DNA from 2 places in the Streptomyces taklimakanensis genome. Region 2 is predicted to be linked to the other one. Evidence: riboswitches for the same ligand, from Rfam matches in the RefSeq annotation. Region 2 holds a riboswitch; the other holds the start of a gene.
The links. Region 2 has a riboswitch for glycine ahead of gcvP (aminomethyl-transferring glycine dehydrogenase). Riboswitches for the same ligand answer to the same signal wherever they lie in the genome.
Positions count from the first base shown of each region.

Region 1: linked by a shared signal. The riboswitch ahead of gcvT (glycine cleavage system aminomethyltransferase GcvT) and the one ahead of gcvP (aminomethyl-transferring glycine dehydrogenase) in region 2 are both predicted to bind glycine.

Region 1 covers NZ_WIXO01000001.1:4,199,812-4,209,451, reverse strand. Annotated here, with positions in the region: gene F0L17_RS18740 (enhanced serine sensitivity protein SseB) at 1-700, opposite strand, end outside; gene F0L17_RS18735 (AAA family ATPase) at 757-1,410, opposite strand; glycine riboswitch at 1,666-1,777, shown strand; gene gcvT (glycine cleavage system aminomethyltransferase GcvT) at 1,995-3,122, shown strand; gene gcvH (glycine cleavage system protein GcvH) at 3,281-3,658, shown strand; gene F0L17_RS18720 (serine hydroxymethyltransferase) at 3,723-4,991, shown strand; gene F0L17_RS18715 (L-serine ammonia-lyase) at 5,132-6,532, shown strand; gene F0L17_RS18710 (hypothetical protein) at 6,617-7,111, opposite strand; gene F0L17_RS18705 (DUF2795 domain-containing protein) at 7,177-7,494, opposite strand; gene F0L17_RS18700 (VWA domain-containing protein) at 7,666-8,421, shown strand; gene F0L17_RS18695 (M23 family metallopeptidase) at 8,473-9,261, opposite strand; gene F0L17_RS18690 (SH3 domain-containing protein) at 9,424-9,640, opposite strand, start outside.
Region 2 covers NZ_WIXO01000001.1:5,400,363-5,410,002, reverse strand. Annotated here, with positions in the region: gene F0L17_RS23785 (hypothetical protein) at 13-609, shown strand; gene gcvP (aminomethyl-transferring glycine dehydrogenase) at 772-3,678, opposite strand; glycine riboswitch at 3,743-3,861, opposite strand; glycine riboswitch at 3,863-3,959, opposite strand; gene F0L17_RS23775 (PRC-barrel domain-containing protein) at 4,118-4,495, shown strand; gene F0L17_RS23770 (DNA polymerase IV) at 4,411-5,895, opposite strand; gene F0L17_RS23765 (MerR family transcriptional regulator) at 5,987-6,586, opposite strand; gene F0L17_RS23760 (bifunctional nuclease family protein) at 6,771-7,244, opposite strand; gene ftsR (transcriptional regulator FtsR) at 7,331-8,119, opposite strand; gene F0L17_RS27820 (FHA domain-containing protein) at 8,143-8,952, opposite strand; gene F0L17_RS23745 (DUF881 domain-containing protein) at 9,078-9,640, opposite strand, start outside.

The sequences.
Region 1 (9,640 bases), 1.2 Mb from region 2:
CGTCCAACAGCACCATCTGCACCGGCCAGCGCACCGGCTCCCGACCCAGCGCCCGGCCCAGCGCGTCGTGCGCCGCCGCGCGGGCCGGGGGATCCAGCAGGTCCAACTCCACTCCGACGAACAGCGCGGGCGGATCGCCCTCGACGCTGGCCAGACCGCGGCGTGCGCTGCGGACCTGCGGCAGCACCGCGAACTCCCCGGCCGCGGCGGCCAGGAAGTCCACCGGTTCCTCCTGCCAGTCGGGCTCGAAGAGCCGCACCCGGGCGCCGCTCGCCGTCCCCGGCACACCCTCCGGGCCGGGCTCGCGGCACAGCTCGGCCACGGCCGGCGGAGGCAGCGGCAGACCAACGGGGCCCTCGGGGTTGACCACGATGCCCACCTGCGGCGGCAGACCGCGGGCGAACTCGCGGGCGGGGGCGACGGCGAAGGACAGGTGCGAGCCGGCGCACCGCAGGAACTGCTCCTCCGAGCTGAAGACGGGCACGTACGGCGCCCCGTCGAGCTGGACCGTGGGCAGATCGAGGTTCGGGGCGGTCGGCGAGCCGCCCTCGGGCAGCGGCACCCACAGGCTGCTGCGCCCGAGCACCTCCAGCAGCCGGGCACCCGCCCCGGGGACGTCGACGGACGCGGCGAGCGTCTCCTCCAGCTCGTTGCCGGGCCGGCCGCCGTGTCCCGGTCCGTACTGCTGCGGGATGGTCATGTGAAAACCCTATCCGCAACGGAGGACCGCCCGTTCGCCGCCGGCCGGGGAGACCTTCAGTCGAAGACGACCCCGCGCAGCGCACCGGCCGCCGCCCGGTCCAGCAACACCACCGAGGCGCAGCCGGTGGGCGGTCGGCCCGCCTGCGACGTCGCCACCAGGCGCCGCACCGCCCTGCGGTGCCGGGCGAAGGCGTACGCCGACACGCCCCGCCCCCGCTCCGCCTGCCCCGCCAGGGCCACCGGGGGCGGCACGTCCAGCAGCACCATGTGCAGCGCCCGGCCGCGGCGCCGCGCGTTCGACGCCAGCCAGCGGCGCACCCAGCCCTGGGAACCGCAGTCGTGCACCACCACGCTCGCCGTCGAGGCCAGCGCCCGGCGCAGGGAGAGGTAGTGGGCGACGCGCACCAGGGGACGGTAGAGGGCGTACGGCAGCCGGGCCGGCAGCCGCGCCTCCCAGCGCTCCCGCATGTCCTGGGAGTCGATCCGCGTCACCGTCTCGTGGACGGCCACCACGCGCCGGATCAGGGTGGACTTGCCGCTGCCCGGCAGTCCGGAGACGACCACCCGGTCCCCCGCCGGGAAGCGCAGGACCCGTACCCCCGTCGTCCCGCGCAGATCGCGCCCGCCCGTCGGTGCGGGCGCCGCCGCGCGCCGCGGTACCGCCCCGGCCCCACCCTGCGCCGTACAGGCGCTCTCCAGGCTGCTCACTGGTAGGCCCTCCCCGCTTTCGCGCCACGTGTCCGCGGCTGTACCCAGAGCGTGTCAAGAAGGATGACGGCGGACAAGGTGACTACCCGTACCGGGCGCGTCCCGACACATCCGGCTTTCCCCTCCGCTCCCGCGCGCCCCCTTGTGCTCCGTCCGTCACAGGTCCGCGCCGCACCGTGCGCCGGTTCGCGCCCACCCCGTCCGCCGCCGGGACGGACGTGCGATGATGAGCGCGCGAACTGCATACCGGCCGTTTGAGCCCGCGCGGGAGAGTTCCCGGGAAACCGCTGGTCACAGTGGTCTTCCGGGGCGCCGAAGGAGCAAGTCCTCCCTTGAATCTCTCAGGCCCCGATACCGCGCGGGTGAGGCACATCTGAAAAGCGGACGGCTCCCTCCGGGAGACGTCCCACCCACGGTGCAAGCCCAGGTCCGTCCGCGCGGACTCGTGGCGAACCTCTCAGGTTCCGATGACAGATGGGGAGGACCGTGTCCACACCGTCCTCCTCACCGTCCGACCCGTCCGACGTGTCCATCGGTCCGTCGGGCCGTTCACGGCCCGGCCGCCTCGCCTGGGAGCCACGACCATGAGCGATTCCCCCCGACACACCGCCCTCGACGCCGTCCACCGCGCCCTCGGCGCGACCATGACGGACTTCGCGGGGTGGGAGATGCCGCTGCGCTACGGCAGCGAGCGCGACGAGCACAACGCCGTGCGCACCCGCGCCGGCCTGTTCGACCTGAGCCACATGGGCGAGATCACCGTCACCGGCCCGCAGGCCGGCGAACTCCTGGACCGCGCCCTGGTCGGTCACCTGTCCGCCGTCCCGGTGGGCCGGGCCCGCTACACCATGATCTGCGAGGAGTCCGGAGGCATCCTCGACGACCTGATCGTCTACCGGCTGGGCACCGAGGAGTACCTGGTCGTCGCCAACGCCGCCAACGCAGGGGTGGTGCTGGACGCCCTGACCGAGCGGCGCGACGGCTTCGGCCTTCCGGAGGCCGCCGTGCGCGACGACCGCGACGCCTACGCGCTGCTGGCCGTCCAGGGCCCCGCCTCCCCCGGCATCCTGGCCTCCCTCACCGACGCCGACCTGGACGGGCTGAAGTACTACGCCGGGCTGCCCGGCACGGTGGCGGGCGTGGAGACGCTGATCGCCCGCACCGGCTACACCGGCGAGGACGGCTTCGAGCTGTTCGTCGCCCCCGGCGACGCCGAGACGCTGTGGTCGGCGCTGACCGAGGCCGGCGCGGACGCGGGTCTGGTGCCGTGCGGACTGTCCTGCCGCGACACGCTGCGGCTGGAGGCGGGCATGCCGCTGTACGGGCACGAGCTGTCCCGGCGGACCACCCCCTTCGACGCCGGCCTGGGCCGTGTGGTGAAGTTCGACAAGCCCGGTGACTTCGTCGGCCGCGCCGCACTGGAGGAGGCCGCTCGGAAGGCCGCGGAGAACCCGCCGCGGAAGCTGGTCGGCCTGGTCGCCGCCGGCCGTCGGGTGCCGCGCGCCGGGTACGCGGTGGTCGGCGCGGACGGTGCGGTGATCGGCGAGGTCTCCTCCGGCGCCCCCTCCCCCACCCTGGGGAAGCCGATCGCGATGGCGTACGTGGACGCCGGTCACGCCGCGCCCGGCACGGAGGGTGTGGCCGTGGACATCCGCGGTACGCATGAGCCGTACGAGGTCGTCGCGCTGCCGTTCTACCGACGCGAGCGCTGACGGACGCCGGCCTCCCCGACCTTCGACCCCCGGGGGCTCCCGGGGACCGCCGCGGGTCCCCACCGGTCCGCCGTGCCCCGCGCGGCGGACCGCCCCGACCCGTCCCACCTGGCAAGACCCGTTTCCCCACCCACACCTCTCATCGGGAGAATCGCGACATGAGCAACCCCCAGCAGCTGCGCTACAGCAAGGAGCACGAGTGGCTGTCGGCCACCGAGGACGGCGTGGCGACGGTCGGCATCACCGAGCACGCCGCGGGCGCGCTCGGCGACGTCGTCTTCGTCCAGCTCCCCGAGGTCGGCGACACGGTGACCGCGGGCGAACCCTGCGGCGAGCTGGAGTCGACCAAGTCGGTCAGCGACCTGTACGCGCCCGTGTCCGGCGAGATCACCGAGGTCAACCAGGACGTGGTGGACGACCCGGCGCTGGTGAACTCCGCCCCCTTCGAGGGCGGCTGGCTGTTCAGGGTGCGGGTGACGGAGGAGCCCGAGGAGCTGCTCTCCGCCGACGAGTACACCGCCTTCACCGGCGAGTGACTCTCCCGGCCTGCTCCCCGCCCGCCCCGTCCGCCTCCCGCACGTCACGATCGGAAAGATCCGGATGTCGCTTCTGAACTCCTCCCTGCACGAGGTCGATCCCGACGTCGCCGCGGCCGTCGACGCCGAGCTGCGCCGCCAGCAGTCCACGCTGGAGATGATCGCGTCGGAGAACTTCGCCCCGGTGGCCGCCCTCCAGGCCCAGGGCTCGGTCCTCACCAACAAGTACGCCGAGGGCTACCCCGGCCGCCGCTACTACGGCGGCTGCGAGCACGTCGACGTCATCGAGGACATCGCCCGCGAGCGGGTGAAGTCCCTCTTCGGCGCCGAGGCCGCCAACGTCCAGCCGCACTCGGGCGCCTCGGCCAACGCCGCGGCGATGTTCGCCCTGCTCGACCCGGGCGACACCATCCTCGGCCTGGACCTGGCCCACGGCGGCCACCTGACCCACGGCATGCGGATCAACTTCTCCGGCAAGCTCTACGACGTGGTCGCCTACCACGTCGACGCGGCCACCGGCCTGGTGGACATGGCGGAGGTCGAGCGGCTGGCGAGGGAGCGTCGTCCCAAGCTGATCATCGCCGGCTGGTCGGCGTACCCGCGGCAGTTGGACTTCGCCGCCTTCCGTCGGATCGCCGACGAGGTGGGCGCGCTGCTGATGGTGGACATGGCGCACTTCGCCGGTCTGGTGGCCGCCGGGCTCCACCCCAACCCGGTGCCGTACGCGGACGTGGTCACCACCACGACCCACAAGACCCTCGGCGGCCCGCGCGGCGGGGTGATCCTGTCGAAGCAGGAGCACGCCAAGAGGATCAACTCCGCGGTCTTCCCCGGTCAGCAGGGCGGCCCGCTGGAGCACGTCATCGCGGCGAAGGCCGTCTCCTTCAAGATCGCGGCGACGGAGGAGTTCAAGGACCGTCAGCGTCGTACCCTGGAGGGCGCGAAGCTGCTCGCCGAGCGGCTGATGCGGCCGGAGACGGCCGAGGCGGGCGTGTCCGTGCTGTCCGGCGGCACCGACGTCCACCTGGTCCTGGTCGACCTGCGCAACAGCGAGCTGGACGGTCGGCAGGCCGAGGACCGTCTGCACGAGATCGGCATCACGGTCAACCGCAACGCCGTCCCGAACGACCCCCGTCCGCCGATGGTCACCTCCGGACTGCGCATCGGCACCCCGGCGCTGGCCACGCGCGGTTTCACCGCCGACGACTTCCGTGAGGTCGCGGACGTCGTCGCCGAGGCGCTCACGCCCTCGTTCGACGAGGCGAGGGCCAAGGAGCTGACCGCCCGCGTCTCGGCCCTGGCCGAGAGGCACCCGCTGTACCCCGGTCTGTAGGACCGCGCCACGGCACCCGGGTGCGCCGCCCCACCGGGCGGCGCACCCGCGCCCCACACGCCCCGCGCACCCGGCGGGGTCCGAGGGCCCGCCGCACCCGGTGGGCCGTGAACCACGAGCAGACAAGGGAGTCCGCCACCGTGGCCATCTCCGTCTTCGACCTCTTCTCCATCGGCATCGGCCCGTCCAGCTCCCACACGGTGGGACCGATGCGGGCGGCCCGGATGTTCGCGCTCCGGCTGCGGAAGGAGGGTGTGCTGGCCCGCACCGCCTCGCTCCGCGCCGAGCTGTACGGCTCCCTGGGCGCCACCGGCCACGGTCACGGCACCCCCAAGGCGGTGCTGCTGGGACTGGCCGGCCACTCCCCGCGCACGGTGGACGTCGAGGCGGCGGAGGCCGAGGTCGAGCGGGTGCGGCGCTCGGGCCGGCTGGGCCTGCTGACGGCCACCGCCGAGGTCGGTGACGGCGGCGACGGCGGTCGGGAGATCCCCTTCGACGTCGACCGCGACCTGGTGTTGCACCGCCGCCGCTCGCTGCCGTACCACGCCAACGGGATGCTGCTGACCGCGTACGACGAGGGCGGCGCGGTCCTGCTGGAGAAGACGTACTACTCGGTCGGCGGCGGCTTCGTGGTGGACGAGGAAGCGGTCGGCGCCGACCGCATCAAGCTCGACGACACCCCTCTCAAGCACCCGTTCCGCACCGGTGACGAGCTGCTGCGCGCCACCCGCGAGACGGGTCTGTCGGTCTCGGCGCTGATGCTGGAGAACGAGCTGGCCTGGCGGACCGAGGAAGAGGTCCGCGCGGACCTGCTGGAGATCTGGCGGGTGATGCGCGAGTGCGTCGCGCGCGGTCTGTCGAAGGAGGGCATCCTGCCCGGCGGGCTGAAGGTCCGCCGCCGCGCCGCCGCCTCGGCCCGCCGGCTGCGCGCCGAGGGCGACGCCGCGGCGCACGCCATGGAGTGGCTGACGCTCTACGCGATGGCGGTCAACGAGGAGAACGCGGCGGGCGGCCGCGTGGTGACCGCCCCCACCAACGGCGCGGCGGGCATCATCCCGGCCGTGCTGCACTACGCGATGGAGTTCGTTCCCGGCACCGACGAGGACACGGTGGTGCGTTTCCTGCTGACCGCGGGCGCCGTCGGCCTGCTGTTCAAGGAGAACGCCTCCATCTCCGGCGCCGAGGTCGGCTGTCAGGGCGAGGTCGGCTCGGCCTGTTCCATGGCCGCGGGCGGCCTCGCCGAGATCCTGGGCGGATCGCCGGAGCAGGTGGAGAACGCCGCCGAGATCGGCATCGAGCACAACCTGGGCCTGACCTGCGATCCCGTGGGCGGTCTGGTGCAGATTCCGTGCATCGAGCGCAACGGCATGGCCGCGGTCAAGGCGGTCACCGCCGCCCGGATGGCCCTGCGCGGCGACGGCCGCCACCATGTCTCGCTGGACAAGGCGATCAAGACGATGAAGGAGACGGGCGCGGACATGAAGGTCAAGTACAAGGAGACCGCGCGCGGCGGGCTGGCCGTCAACGTCATCGAGTGCTGAGAGGGCGGGGCGCGTGGGGCCCCGCGCGCCCCGCCCCCGCGCGACCGTCGGCACCGGTGCGCGCGGGGCGCCGTCGGCCCCGTCTCAGCGGCGGGACTTGGTCTCGTAGCGGGGGCCGAGGCCGGCGGAGTCGCCCTGTACCTCGGTGACCAACTTGTGGACGGCCACCAGGTCGTGCAGCAGCACCCGGGTCTCCTCCTGCGGCAGCTCCGCGGCGCGGGAGACGTCCTGGAGGTGGACGGGCTCGCCGGGGTGCCGTTCCTCCTCGGCCGTCAGGGCACGGAACACCCTCTCGTGCCGTTCGCCGTACTCCGGGGCGCCCCGGCCGGTGAACGTGCGTCCCGTCTCCCCCGCCGTGCGGGAGTCGGTGGCCTCGGTGCCGCGCCGCCCCTGTTTGCCCTGGTCGCGGGTCTCCAGCCGCTCCTCGTGCGTGATCGTGGACCGGCCGGTGAGGTGGGTGCGCTGCTTGGAGGCGCCGGTGGTGTCGCTCCGCTCGCTGGGCCGGCGTCCGGCGCGTTCGGCCTCGCGGGCCGTGGCGCGCTTCTGGTCCTCGTCGCCTTCCATCTTCTTGCCCGACATGGGTCTCCCTTCGGAGTCGCTCGTCATCGGTCGGTCCGGCCCGTTCCGCCGGGACGGCGGTTCCCTCAACGGTCCAGTTCGTCCTCCACCGGAGTTTTGGGGGCGTCCCTGAGGTGCTGCGAGAGGCCGGGTTTGCCCCCCTTGCGGGCCTGCGCGGCCTGCTGCGAGGCGCTGTGTCCGAGGTCGGAGTCGGGATCGACCCGGACCGAGCGCGCGACCTCCTCGCGGTTGTCGTACCGGTCCGGTGGGATGCCGCGCAGCGCCTTGAGCGCCTCGTCGGACGCGCCGCCGACCTTCGCGGCCCGCAGCAGTTCGTCCTTGTCCGCCGGGAAGTCGACGTCCTTCAGGGAACCGAGGATTTCCTGTACGTCCGTGTGAGCCATGTCGAGCGGGTTCCCGACACCCTGGGGCGAAAACCGCGAATCAGGCACTGGCCTGTGGAAACGGCCGCGGAACGCCGACGGTGGGAGGTTCTCCACAGGGTCGTTCGTCGTCACCGGTCCTCGACTACTCTCGCTCGCACGCGTCGAGCGCACGAGCGAGGGGGGCACACCGTGGCCATCGACCACGTCAAGCGGCAGGGGACCGGCTCCGGGAGCGGGTCGGCCATCGGCCTGGAGAAGGTGGCGGCCACCGCTCCGGGGCTGGTGAGCCTGTACAAGCAGGCCGCGGTCAGCCTGGAGAAGCACCGGCTGTCGGGACAGCGCGCCGCGGTCTACCTGGTGTTGGACCGCTCCGGTTCGATGCGGCCGTACTACCGCGACGGCACCGTGCAGCACCTGGCCGAGCAGGTGCTGGGGCTGGCGGCCCACCTGGACGACGACGGGCGGGTGCCGGTGGTCTTCTTCAGCACCGGGGTGGACGGAACGGCCGAGGTGTCGTTGGACGACCACGCGGGGCGCGTCGAGGCGCTCCACGACTCGCTCGGGCACATGGGGCGCACCAACTACCACCTGGCCATGGAGGCGGTGATCGACCACTACCGGGCGAGCGGCTCGACCGATCCGGCGCTGGTGGTCTTCCAGACCGACGGCGGCCCCACCTCGAAGGCCGCCGCCGAGCGGGTGCTGTGCGAGGCCTCCCGTCTGCCGCTGTTCTGGCAGTTCGTCGGGTTCGGGGACGACGAGTTCCGCTTCCTGCGGAAGCTGGACGAGCTGCCCGTGCCGGGGAAGCGGGTGGTGGACAACGCCGGGTTCTTCGCCGCCGGGCCGGATCCCCGTGCCGTCTCCGACGCGGAGCTGTACGACCGGTTGACCGGGGAGTTCCCCGACTGGCTGCGGGCCGCCCGGGCCGGCGGCATCGTGCGCTGACCCGGGCGGCCCGCGGGGCTCGGGCCGGTGCCCGCACCGGCCGGGGACGCCTCAGCAGACGGGCACACCCGGCAGTTGGGCGGCGGGGTGGTCGATGTAGATGTTGGAGATGAAGCCGCCCTGGTCACGGAGCTTGCTCCACCAGTTGTTGGTGTACCCCTCGGCGTTGACGGTGTCGCCCTGCTTCTGGCAGACGACCGTGACCCGGGTGGGCCCGGCCAGGCCGGCGACGACCGGCGAGGAGAGGTAGGCGTCGGCGCGGACGCGGACACCGCTGCCCCAGGTCATGAAGGAGCTGCCGCCGCCGCAGCCGTTGTCGCTGGTCAGGTAGGCCTGGTGGTAGCTGCCCGGGTAGGCCAGGCCGGAGCCGTTGATCCGGATGTTCTGGCCCACGCCGTTGTAGAGCTGTTCGTAGTGGATGTGGGCGCCGGAGGAGTTGCCGGTGCTTCCGGTGGTGCCGATCTGCTGCCCCTGGCCGACCCAGGCGCCGTTGGCCACGGAGAACGAGGCCAGGTGGAAGTAGTAGGTCTTCCACCCGCCGCCGTGGTCGACGACGACGTAGTTGCCCGCCCCGCCGGCCTGGTAGTGCCGGGTGGCGGTGCCGGCGGCGGAGGCCAGCACCGGGGTGCCGGCGGTGGAGCCGCCGTCGGCGCGGACGAAGTCCAACGCGCGACGCACCTCGGCGGAGTGGTGGCTGTAGGTCCACTTCTGGCCGCAGGGGTAGGGGGCCTTGAAGTTGGGCGTGGCCAGGGTCCCGGCCGTCTCGGCCCGGGCGGGTGCGGCGGTCAGGCCCGCCAGTACGGCGAGCGCGCCCACCAGCACGGCCAGGAGCCGGCCGATCGCCGACCGGGCCGGGGCGGCGAGGTGCGCGGGGGCCGGGGGTATGGGGGATGTCGCGGACACGGGCGTCTTTCCTCCCTGGGTGAGGGTGCGGGTGCGGGGCGTGGCGGGTGGAGCGGTGGACCGGTGCCCCGGGTCCGGGGCACCGGTCCGAGTCGGCGGCTAGCAGGTGGGAACGCCGGGCAACCACCCTTCGGGGACGTCGATGAAGATGTTGGAGACGTAGCCGCCGTGGTCGGGCAGGTAGGCCCAGGCATCGTTGGTGTGACCGTCGTAGGTGACCGTCTCGCCGTGGACCTGGCACTCCACCCGGACCCGCGTCGGGCCGGCCAGGCTGTCCACCACCGTGGACCCGGTGGTCGGCCGCTGCCGGACGCGG
Region 2 (9,640 bases):
AGGCGACCCACCATGCCCCTGCGTGTCCAACCGGCCCCGGCACCCGCACTGCGCAGCGTGCACGCGGCCCTCGGTTCTCCCACCGGCCTCCGCGGCACGTTCACCCCTCCGGGCCCCCAGGCCCGGAAGGGGTCCGTACAGCCGGCCCTCCCCCTGCCCCTCCACGTGCTGGACGGGATCACGGCCGCGGCCGGCCCGCCTCGCGTTCGACTGACCGGCTGGCGCTTCCTGCTGCGGGACGCGCAGGGCACGGTGGGCGCCGCCGAGGCCATGCTCACCGCGGACGGTTGGACGTTCTCGCACTTCTGCGAAGGCCCCTTCGTCACCTCCACCGAGACCGCGCTGGCGCGGGCCGACACGCTGCCGGTGACGTACCAGCCGCGGCTGCTCTCCATGCCCGAGCTGTACATGATGGCGCTGTGGCTGCACGGTGACACGGAGGCCGACGCCGCCGGCGGCTCTCCCGCCTCCTCCGACCTGCTGGTGCCGCTGGCTCCGGCACCGCCGGGAATCGCCGCGCACCGGCCGCACCGCGTCGACGGTCTGCTGCCCGTGCTGGCCCGACGCCTGGTGCCCCCCGCCCCTCCCCTGTTGGGCACTCCCGCCTGACGCGCAGGCGGAGCCCGGCGACGGGCCCGCGCTTCCACGAGCGGTGGGCGCCCCGGCCGGTTCGGCCGGGGCGCCCACCGTTTCCCCTTCTTCTGGTTCTTCCGGTTCTTCCGGTTCTTCCGGGCACCGGCGCGGCGGACCGGGTGGAACCGGACGGTCGGGTCAGCTCTCGTACGCCTCCGGCGAGGGGCAGGAGCACACGAGGTTGCGGTCGCCGTAGGCACCGTCGATGCGCCGGACCGGGGGCCAGTACTTGTCGGCCGCCGAGACGCCCTCGGGGAAGGCGGCTTCCTCGCGTCCGTAGGGGTGCGGCCACTCGCCGGCGAGCTGTGCCGACGTGTGCGGTGCGTTGCGCAGCGGGTTGTCCTCCGCGCTCCACTCGCCCGAGGCGACCTTCTCGATCTCGGCCCGAATCGCGATCATGGCGTCGCAGAAGCGGTCCAGCTCCGCCAGGTCCTCGCTCTCGGTGGGCTCGATCATCAGCGTCCCGGCCACGGGGAAGGACATCGTCGGAGCGTGGAAGCCGTAGTCGATCAGCCGCTTGGCCACGTCGTCGATGCTGACCCCGGTGGCCTTGGTCAGCGGACGGACGTCGATGATGCACTCGTGCGCCACCAGTCCGCCCGGACCGGTGTAGAGCACCGGGTAGTGCGGCTCCAGACGCCTGGCGACGTAGTTGGCGCCGAGCACGGCCACCTGGGTGGCGCGGCGCAGCCCCTCGGCGCCCATCAGCCGCAGGTACGCCCAGGAGATCGGCAGGATGCCCGCCGAACCCCACGGGGCCGCCGAGATCGGCCCCACGCCCGTCTCGGGGCCGGCGTCGGGCTGGAGCGGGTGGTTGGGCAGGTACGGCGCGAGGTGGGCGCGCACCGCCACCGGGCCGACGCCCGGGCCGCCGCCGCCGTGCGGGATGCAGAAGGTCTTGTGCAGGTTCAGGTGGGAGACGTCCGCTCCGAACGTCCCCGGCCGGGCCAGACCGACCAGCGCGTTGAGGTTGGCGCCGTCGACGTAGACCTGGCCGCCCGCCTCGTGCACGGCGGCGCAGATGTCGGTGATGTGCTCCTCGAACACGCCGTGGGTGGAGGGATAGGTGACCATCAGCACCGCGAGCTCCTCGCGGTGCTTGTCGATCTTGGCCCGCAGGTCGTCGACGTCCACGTCGCCGTTCTCGCCCGTCTTCACCACCACGACCCTCATCCCGGCCATCACGGCGCTGGCGGCGTTGGTGCCGTGCGCGGAGGACGGGATCAGGCAGACGGTGCGCCGCTCGTCGCCGTTCGCGCGGTGGTACGCCCGCACTGCCAGCAGGCCCGCCAGCTCGCCCTGCGATCCGGCATTGGGCTGGAGGGAGACCTTGTCGTAGCCGGTGACCTCCGCCAGTCGCTCCTCCAGCTCACGGATCAGCGTCAGGTAGCCCTCGGCCTGGTCGATGGGGGCGAAGGGGTGCAGACCGCCGAACTCGGGCCAGGTGATCGGCTCCATCTCGGTGGTGGCGTTGAGCTTCATCGTGCACGAGCCCAGCGGGATCATGCCGCGGTCCAGCGCGTAGTCACGGTCGGCCAGGCGGCGCAGGTAGCGCAGCATCGCCGTCTCGGAGCGGTACCGGTGGAAGACGGGGTGGGTCAGGTAGTCGTCGGTGCGCAGCAGCCCGGCGGGCAGGACCTCCCCGGCGGCCTCGTCCAACGCCTCGACGTCCGCGGCCGTGGCGGAGACCCCGAAGGCTCCCCACACCGCGGCGAGCCGGTCGCGTCCGGTGGTCTCGTCACAGGCGACGCCGACGTGGTCGGCGTCGGTCTGCCGCAGGTTGACCCCGGCCTCGCGGGCCGCGGCGACGACCTCGGCGGCCCGCCCCGGCACCCGCGCGGTGACGGTGTCGAAGAACGTGTCGTGCACGACCTCCACCCCGCCGGCGCGCAACCCCTGGGCCAGGACGGCGGCGTGGCGGTGGGTCCGGCGGGCGATGGCGGCCAGTCCGTCGGGGCCGTGGTACACGGCGTACATGGAGGCCATCACGGCGAGCAGCACCTGGGCGGTGCAGATGTTGCTGGTGGCCTTCTCGCGACGGATGTGCTGCTCGCGCGTCTGGAGGGCCAGGCGGTAGGCGGTGGTGCCGTCGGCGTCCACCGAGACGCCGACCAGCCGGCCGGGCAGGTTCCGCGCGAACTTCTCGCGCACCGCCATGAAGCCGGCGTGCGGTCCGCCGAAGCCCATCGGCACGCCGAAGCGCTGACTGGAACCCACCGCGATATCGGCGCCCAGCTCGCCGGGGGAGGTCAGCAGGGTGAGGGCGAGCAGGTCGGCGGCGACGGTGACGACCGCGCCCAGCTCGTGCGCCTGCCCGATCACCGGCCGCAGGTCCCGCACGGCGCCCGAGGCGCCCGGGTACTGCAGGAGCACACCGAAGACGCCGCGCTCGGCGGCGTCGGCGGGGATGCCGTCCGACAGGTCGGCGACGACGACCTCGACCCCGGTGGGCTCGGCGCGGGTCTCGATGACGGCGATCGTCTGGGGCAGGCAGTCGGCGTCGATCAGGAAGACGCCTTCCTTGACCTTGCCGACGCGCCGGGACAGGGCCATGGCCTCGGCCGCGGCGGTGCCCTCGTCCAGCAGCGAGGCGCCGGCGGTGGGCAGGCCGGTCAGGTCGGCGACCACGGTCTGGAAGTTCAGCAGCGCCTCCAGGCGCCCCTGGGAGATCTCCGGCTGGTAGGGGGTGTAGGCGGTGTACCAGGCCGGGTTCTCCAGGACGTTGCGCAGGATGACCGGCGGGGTGAAGGTGCCGTAGTACCCCAGGCCGATCATCGAGTCCAGCACCCGGTTGCGCCGGGCCAGGGAGCGCAGTTCGTCGAGGACCTCCGCCTCGCCGCGGGCCTCGGGCAGCCGCAGCGCCTCGGTGCTCCTGATCACCTCGGGCACCGCGGCGGCGGTCAGTTCGTCGAGCGACCCGTAGCCGACCTGGGCGAGCATCTTGGCCTGCTCGCCGGCGTCGGGGCCGATGTGGCGCTCCTCGAAGGGCCTGCCCCGCTCCAACTCGGCGAGGGAAGCGGTACGGGAGGTGCGGTCTGCTGTCATCTGCGGAGGCCTCCTGGTCTGTGCGACCTGCGAGGGGCACCACGGCGCGGGTGCCCTGACGGCCTCCCCCTCTGTCATCTCGACCTGAGAGCTTCACCGGCCCGCGCCCGCGGCCCGGCTTTCACCGTCGGTGAGGAGGGGCCGCGGCTCGTCGCCCGTGACCCGCCCTGCTTTCCAGAGTGACCTCGCCCGCGCGGTACGTGAGCCTGAGAGATTCCGGGGAGGATTTGCTCCTTCGGCGCCTCCGGCGTCTCGCCGAAGGACTCTCCCGCTCGGGGTCAACAGCCACTTCAGAGCCTACCAGCGCGTTACGGGGATGAACCCGACGGCGGTCGCGGGGGCCCCTCCGAGTGGCCGATGGGCCGAATGTGCCGTTTGGTTGTTTGTGGCAACCGTTTTCGAGCAGGTGTTTCCCGGACGAGGAGTTGGAGGGACCGCCGTGCAGACCGACATCGACCCCCGCAACCTGATAGGCCTCAGGACGCTCGACCGTGACGGGCGGAAGATAGGCACCGTGGACGAGGTGTACCTCGACGACGCCACCGGCGTTCCGGAGTGGGCGGCGGTGCGCACCGGGTTCTTCAGCCGTGACGCCTTCGTGCCCCTGGAGCCCAGCGAGGTGGTGGACGGGGTGCTCCGAGTGCCCTTTGAACGTGCCCTGGTCAAGGAGGCACCGGACTTCGGCGTGGGCCGCCACCTCTCCCCCGAACAGGAGCTCCGGCTCTACCACCACTACGGCCTGGACACGTCGGACACCGGTGCTCCCGTGTCCGACGAGAACATGTCCTTCGGACGGATCGCGGGCTCGGAGCGCTGACCGTCCGACCGTCCGCCCGACGTCCCCTCCCAGGGCAAAAGCGGCTCGGAGAGTTCCAGTTCCGGGTCGTCCAGCGCGAAGGTGCGCACCCGGCCCGGCGGTGTGCCGGGCCCCTCGAAGCGCACCGTGACCCGTCCCAGACCACTGCCCTGCACCCAGCCCGGTCCGTACCGTGCGTGCCGCACGTCCCGACCGGGCGGCAGCCGGTGCCCCACCGTCTCCCCGGCCGCCGGGGCCGCCTCCGACGGGGAGGTGGGGCCCGGCGGCCGTGCCGCGTCGGGAGCGGCCGTCCCCTCCCCGTTCGGGGCCAGGGCCGCGGTCTGCGCGAACAGGTCCTCCTGCGCGAAGCCGACCAGACCGCTCACGCCCACCCCCAGCAGCCGTACGCCGGCGGTGGTGTCCACTCCTTCGATGAGCCGGGCCGCGGCTTCCCGGACGACGGCCGGATCGTCCGTCGGACCGCGCAGCGTCTCGGAACGGGTGAGGGTGGTGAAGTCGTAGTTGCGCACCTTGACCACCACCGTGCGCCCGGAGCGCCCCGCCCCCCGCAGTCGCTCGACGCACCGGTCGGCGAGTCGCGCGATCTCCGCGTGGATCCGCGTGCGGTCGGTGAGGTCGACGTCGAAGGTGTCCTCGACCGAGACCGACTTGGCGTCGCGCTCGGCGACCACCGGCCGCTCGTCGACTCCCAGGGCCATCAGGTGCAGCGCCGCGCCGTGTGCCCGGCCCAGCAGCCGCACCAGCTCGGCCTCCCCGGCCTCGGCGGCCTCCCCCACGGTGGTTATCCCGGCCCGGCGCAGCGTCTGGCCGGTGGCGGGGCCCACGCCCGGCAGCGTACGCACCGGCATCGGTGCCAGCAGGGCGCGCTCGGTGCCGGGCGGGACCATCACCAGCCCGTCGGGTTTGGCCTGCTCGGAGGCGACCTTGGCGAGCATCTTCGATCCGGCCAGCCCGACCGAGCCGGACAGCCCGGTGGCGGTCCGGATGTCCCGGCGCAGCCGCTCGCCGACCGCGCGGGCGTCCGCGGCCGACCACTCCCCCGCCGGCGGACCGGTGTCCCCCGCCTCCAGATCGACGAATGCCTCGTCCAGGCTAAGCGGCTCCACCAGGGGCGACAGTTCGCGCAGCAGCCCCATCACCACCTCGCTCACCCGGCGGTAGAGGCCGAAGCGGGGGTTGAGGTAGGCCGCGTTCGGGCAGAGCCGCCGCGCCTGGGCCGTCGGCATCGCCGAGTGGACACCGAAGACCCGGGCCTCGTAGGAGGCGGTGGCGACCACTCCACGTGGGCCGAGGCCGCCGACGACGACCGGCTTACCGCGCAGGCTGGGTTTGGTCGCCTGCTCCACCGCGGCGTAGAACGCGTCCATGTCCAGGTGCAGGACCGTCGGTGCCCTTCTCACACCCGTGATGCTGCCCCACGCCACTGACAACGGCCGCGACGCCCCTCCCTCACTCCGGCGGTCGAAGGGGCCCGGCGGGCCGGCCGCTCGGTCAACCCGCCCGGTTGCGACGCCGCGCCAGTTCGTCGGCGGGATTCTCCCCCAGCAGGGTCTCCCCGGTGTCGATCCGCTCGGCGTGGAGACGCGACAGGGCCGCCTCGACGTCCCTCCGCACCACACCGACGGCGATCCCGAAGACGCCCTGGCCGCCCTGGAGGAGGTCGACGACCTCGTCCGGCGAGGTGCACTCGTAGACCGTCGCACCGTCGCTCATCAACGTCATCCGCGCCAGGTCGTCGAGCCCCCGCGAGCGCAGGTGCCGCACCGCCGCGCGGATGTTCTGCAAGGACACCCCGGCGTCCAGGAGCCGCTTGACGATCTTGAGGACGACCACGTCGCGGAAGCTGTAGAGCCGCTGCGTGCCGGAGCCGTACGCCGGACGGATGCTGGGCTCGACCAGCCCCGTACGGGCCCAGTAGTCCAGCTGCCGGTAGGTGATGCCCGCGGCGGCGCACGCCGTGGGGCCGCGGTATCCGATCCGCTCGGAGGCGGTGTCCCGGACCGCGGTGGCGGACTGGGCGGTGGGCCGTATGGAGGACCCGTGCAACGGATACGGATCGCCCGCCGCGCTACTGTCGCCGGTGCTTCTCACGCCGACCCTCCGTCCTTCGCGTCCCGCGGATGTGCCCGGGACCTGCCCAATCGACGGTAGGCAGTCACTCGGGGTGCGTCAACGATCGCCACACTCGGCACGCCGAGTGATAATCACCCAAAGAGTGGTTTAGCGTGTCCCGCCCTCGGGAATGGGTGCCCGAATGGCCCGGCGCCGGACAGGCTCACTGGTTACTGGTCCCGAAGTCCTCCGGTGAGATCTGGTCGAGGAACTCGCGGAACTTCTCCACCTCGTCCTCCTGCTCGTCCGGGATCGCGATCCCCGCGTCGTCCAGCACACCGTCGCTGCCGTAGATCGGCGTCCCGGTGCGCAGGGCCAGCGCTATGGCGTCGGACGGCCGTGCGCTGACCTCGACGCCGCTGGCGAAGACCAGTTCGGCGTAGAAGACACCCTCTCTCAGGTCCGTGATCCGCACGGCGGTGAGTTCCTGGCCGACCGCCTCCAGGACGTCCTTGAACAGGTCATGGGTCAGCGGGCGGGCGGGCGTCATGCCCTGCTGGGCGAAGGCGATGGCAGTCGCCTCACCCGGACCGATCCAGATGGGGAGATAACGGTCGCCCCCCACTTCTCGCAGGAGAACGATCGGTTGGTTGGAGGGCATTTCGACCCGGACACCCACAACGTCGAGCTCGTTCACACAGCAACCCTAGGACGTGCCCGCCCCCTTTGGGTAGTCGGACACCCTCCGGCCTGTTCGAACCGGACCCGAAGGACGGCGGATCGTCAGTGGAGCCGGGCCCCCAGCGCCGACTGCACCAGGGCCGCGTGGAGCCGTACCGCCAGCGTCGCCAGCTCCCTCGCGGTGCTCTCGGCATGGGCCCTGGTCTGCGGATTCCGGTGCCGCCTCAGCGGCGCGACCACCTGTTCGACCAGCCCGGCCTCGCGCTCGGCCGAAGCCTTCACCACCCTCAGATGGCGTGGTTCCAGGCCGTACCGTCCCAGGTCCGCGACGATCCGGGCGATGGTGACCGCCTCGGCGTCGTACCCCCCGTCCCGAGCCGGCCCGATCAGGCCGTACGACTCCCACTCCGCCAGTTGCTCCTCGTCCGCCTCGGCGGCGGCGAGCAGTTCCTCCCGGCCCACCCGGGTCGTGCGGGGACGGCCAGAGCCGTTCGCCCCGCCCCCGCCGTCCGCGTCGGCGCCCCGGTCCCCGTCCACCGGGTCGAACGGGTCCAGGGCGTCGGACGGCTTCGCCGGTCCGGGCAGTCTGATCTCCTCACCGCGGTCGAGCGCGTCGAGCTGCTCCCGGATCACCTTCAGGGGCAGGTAGTGGTCGCGTTGGAGACGCAGGACCCGACTGAGCCGCTCCACATCGGCCGGGCCGAACTTCCGGTATCCCGACGGGGTCCGCTGCGGCTCCACGAGTCCCTCGGACTCCAGGAAACGAATCTTGGAGATCGTCACCTCGGGGAACTCGTCCCGCAGGAGATTGAGCACCGCTCCGATGCTCATCGGACCGGATTCGGCGGCGGTGGTGCCCCTGCGGGCACCACCGGACCGGGATTGCACCATGCGACGCCCCCGGGGCGGTCGGTTCAGACGGTTCGCTGGCTCGCGAAGAACACCAGCCGGTACTTGCCGATCTGCACCTCGTCACCGTTGTTGAGCACGACCGAGTCGATCCGCTCACGGTTGACGTACGTGCCGTTGAGGCTGCCGACATCGGAGACGGTGAACCGGCCGTCCGGGCCGCGGCGGAACTCCACGTGGCGCCGGGAGACGGTCACGTCGTCGAGGAAGATGTCGCTCTGGGGGTGGCGTCCGGCCGTCGTCAGCTCGCTGTCGAGCAGGAACCGACTTCCGGAGTTCGGCCCCCTGCGCACCACCAACAGAGCCGAGCCCATCGGCAGCGCCTCCACGGCCGCCTGGGCCTCCGGGGGGAGCGCCGGCAGCGCCGTCTGCCCCGTCATCTCGGAGTCGTAGGCCTCCAGGCCGGAGATCGAGATGGTGGAGGTCGTCTCCGAGGCGCGTTCCGAAGCCGGTGCACCGCCTCGCAGCGGCGCGCCGCAGTTGGAGCAGAACCGGCTCGCCTCGGCGGCTCGGCTCCCGCACCTCGCACAGACCGGCACGTCAGTTCCTCCGCCCGCACCCGAGGTTGATGGTGCCTCGGAACCTATGCGGCCGGGCGTCCCCTGGTCAACAGCGACAGGGCCGTGACCACCCGAATTGCCGCCGGAAGCGACTTCGTCGCGGAAGAGCGGACGCCCGGCGTCCTCGGCAGCCTCGCCACCGCGCGGCGCACGGTGCTTGGCACCGTCACCGGCGTTCTGACGCTTGCCGAACAACTTCCCAAGAAAACTCACGGGCGATTCCCCTCGCACGAAACAGACCCGCCCGTGGGGCAGGACAGACCCTCGATGCTCACAGTGGCCGAACCGGACGTCCTCACAACGTCCCTGGCCTTCGGACAGTTTCCCTCATCCACCGGCCGGCAAGCCCGCCGACCCCCCGATTTCTTCCGTGTGCCGGCTCACTGCGACGGCGACTGAGCGTAGTCAGGTCGCTTCGCCGATCGCAAGGCATCCACGACGATCTTCTCTGATCGGGTTATCGACACGGTGGCCTGCTCTTTCTCCATGGTCTGGACGACACCGCCCGGGATGTTGAGCGCCGGCTCGAGATCCTGGGGGTTGCCGATGACCTCGAACCGGTACGGCGAGGTCACTCTACGGCCGTCGATCCTGACGGCGCCGTCGCTGTCGGTGAAGTACGTGCTCGTCACCACTCGGACGTCGTTGACCTCGATCGCCTCGGCGCCCGCGGCGCGCAGTTCCTGGATGGCGTCCAGGAGCATGTGCGCCTCCACCGTGCCCACCGTGTCGTTCACCACCATGTGGATACCCGGCCCCTCGGCGGCGACCGTACCCGCCAACACACCGAGTTGCCGTGCCCTCTCCCGCGTCTGCCGACGGGCCTCCTCGGCCTGGTCGGAACTGTTCTCCAGCTCCGACTTGAGGTCCTCCAGCCTCCGCTTCTCGTCCTCCAGCCGCTCGGTGCGGCTGTCGAGCTCGTCGAGGATCCGCACCAGGTCCT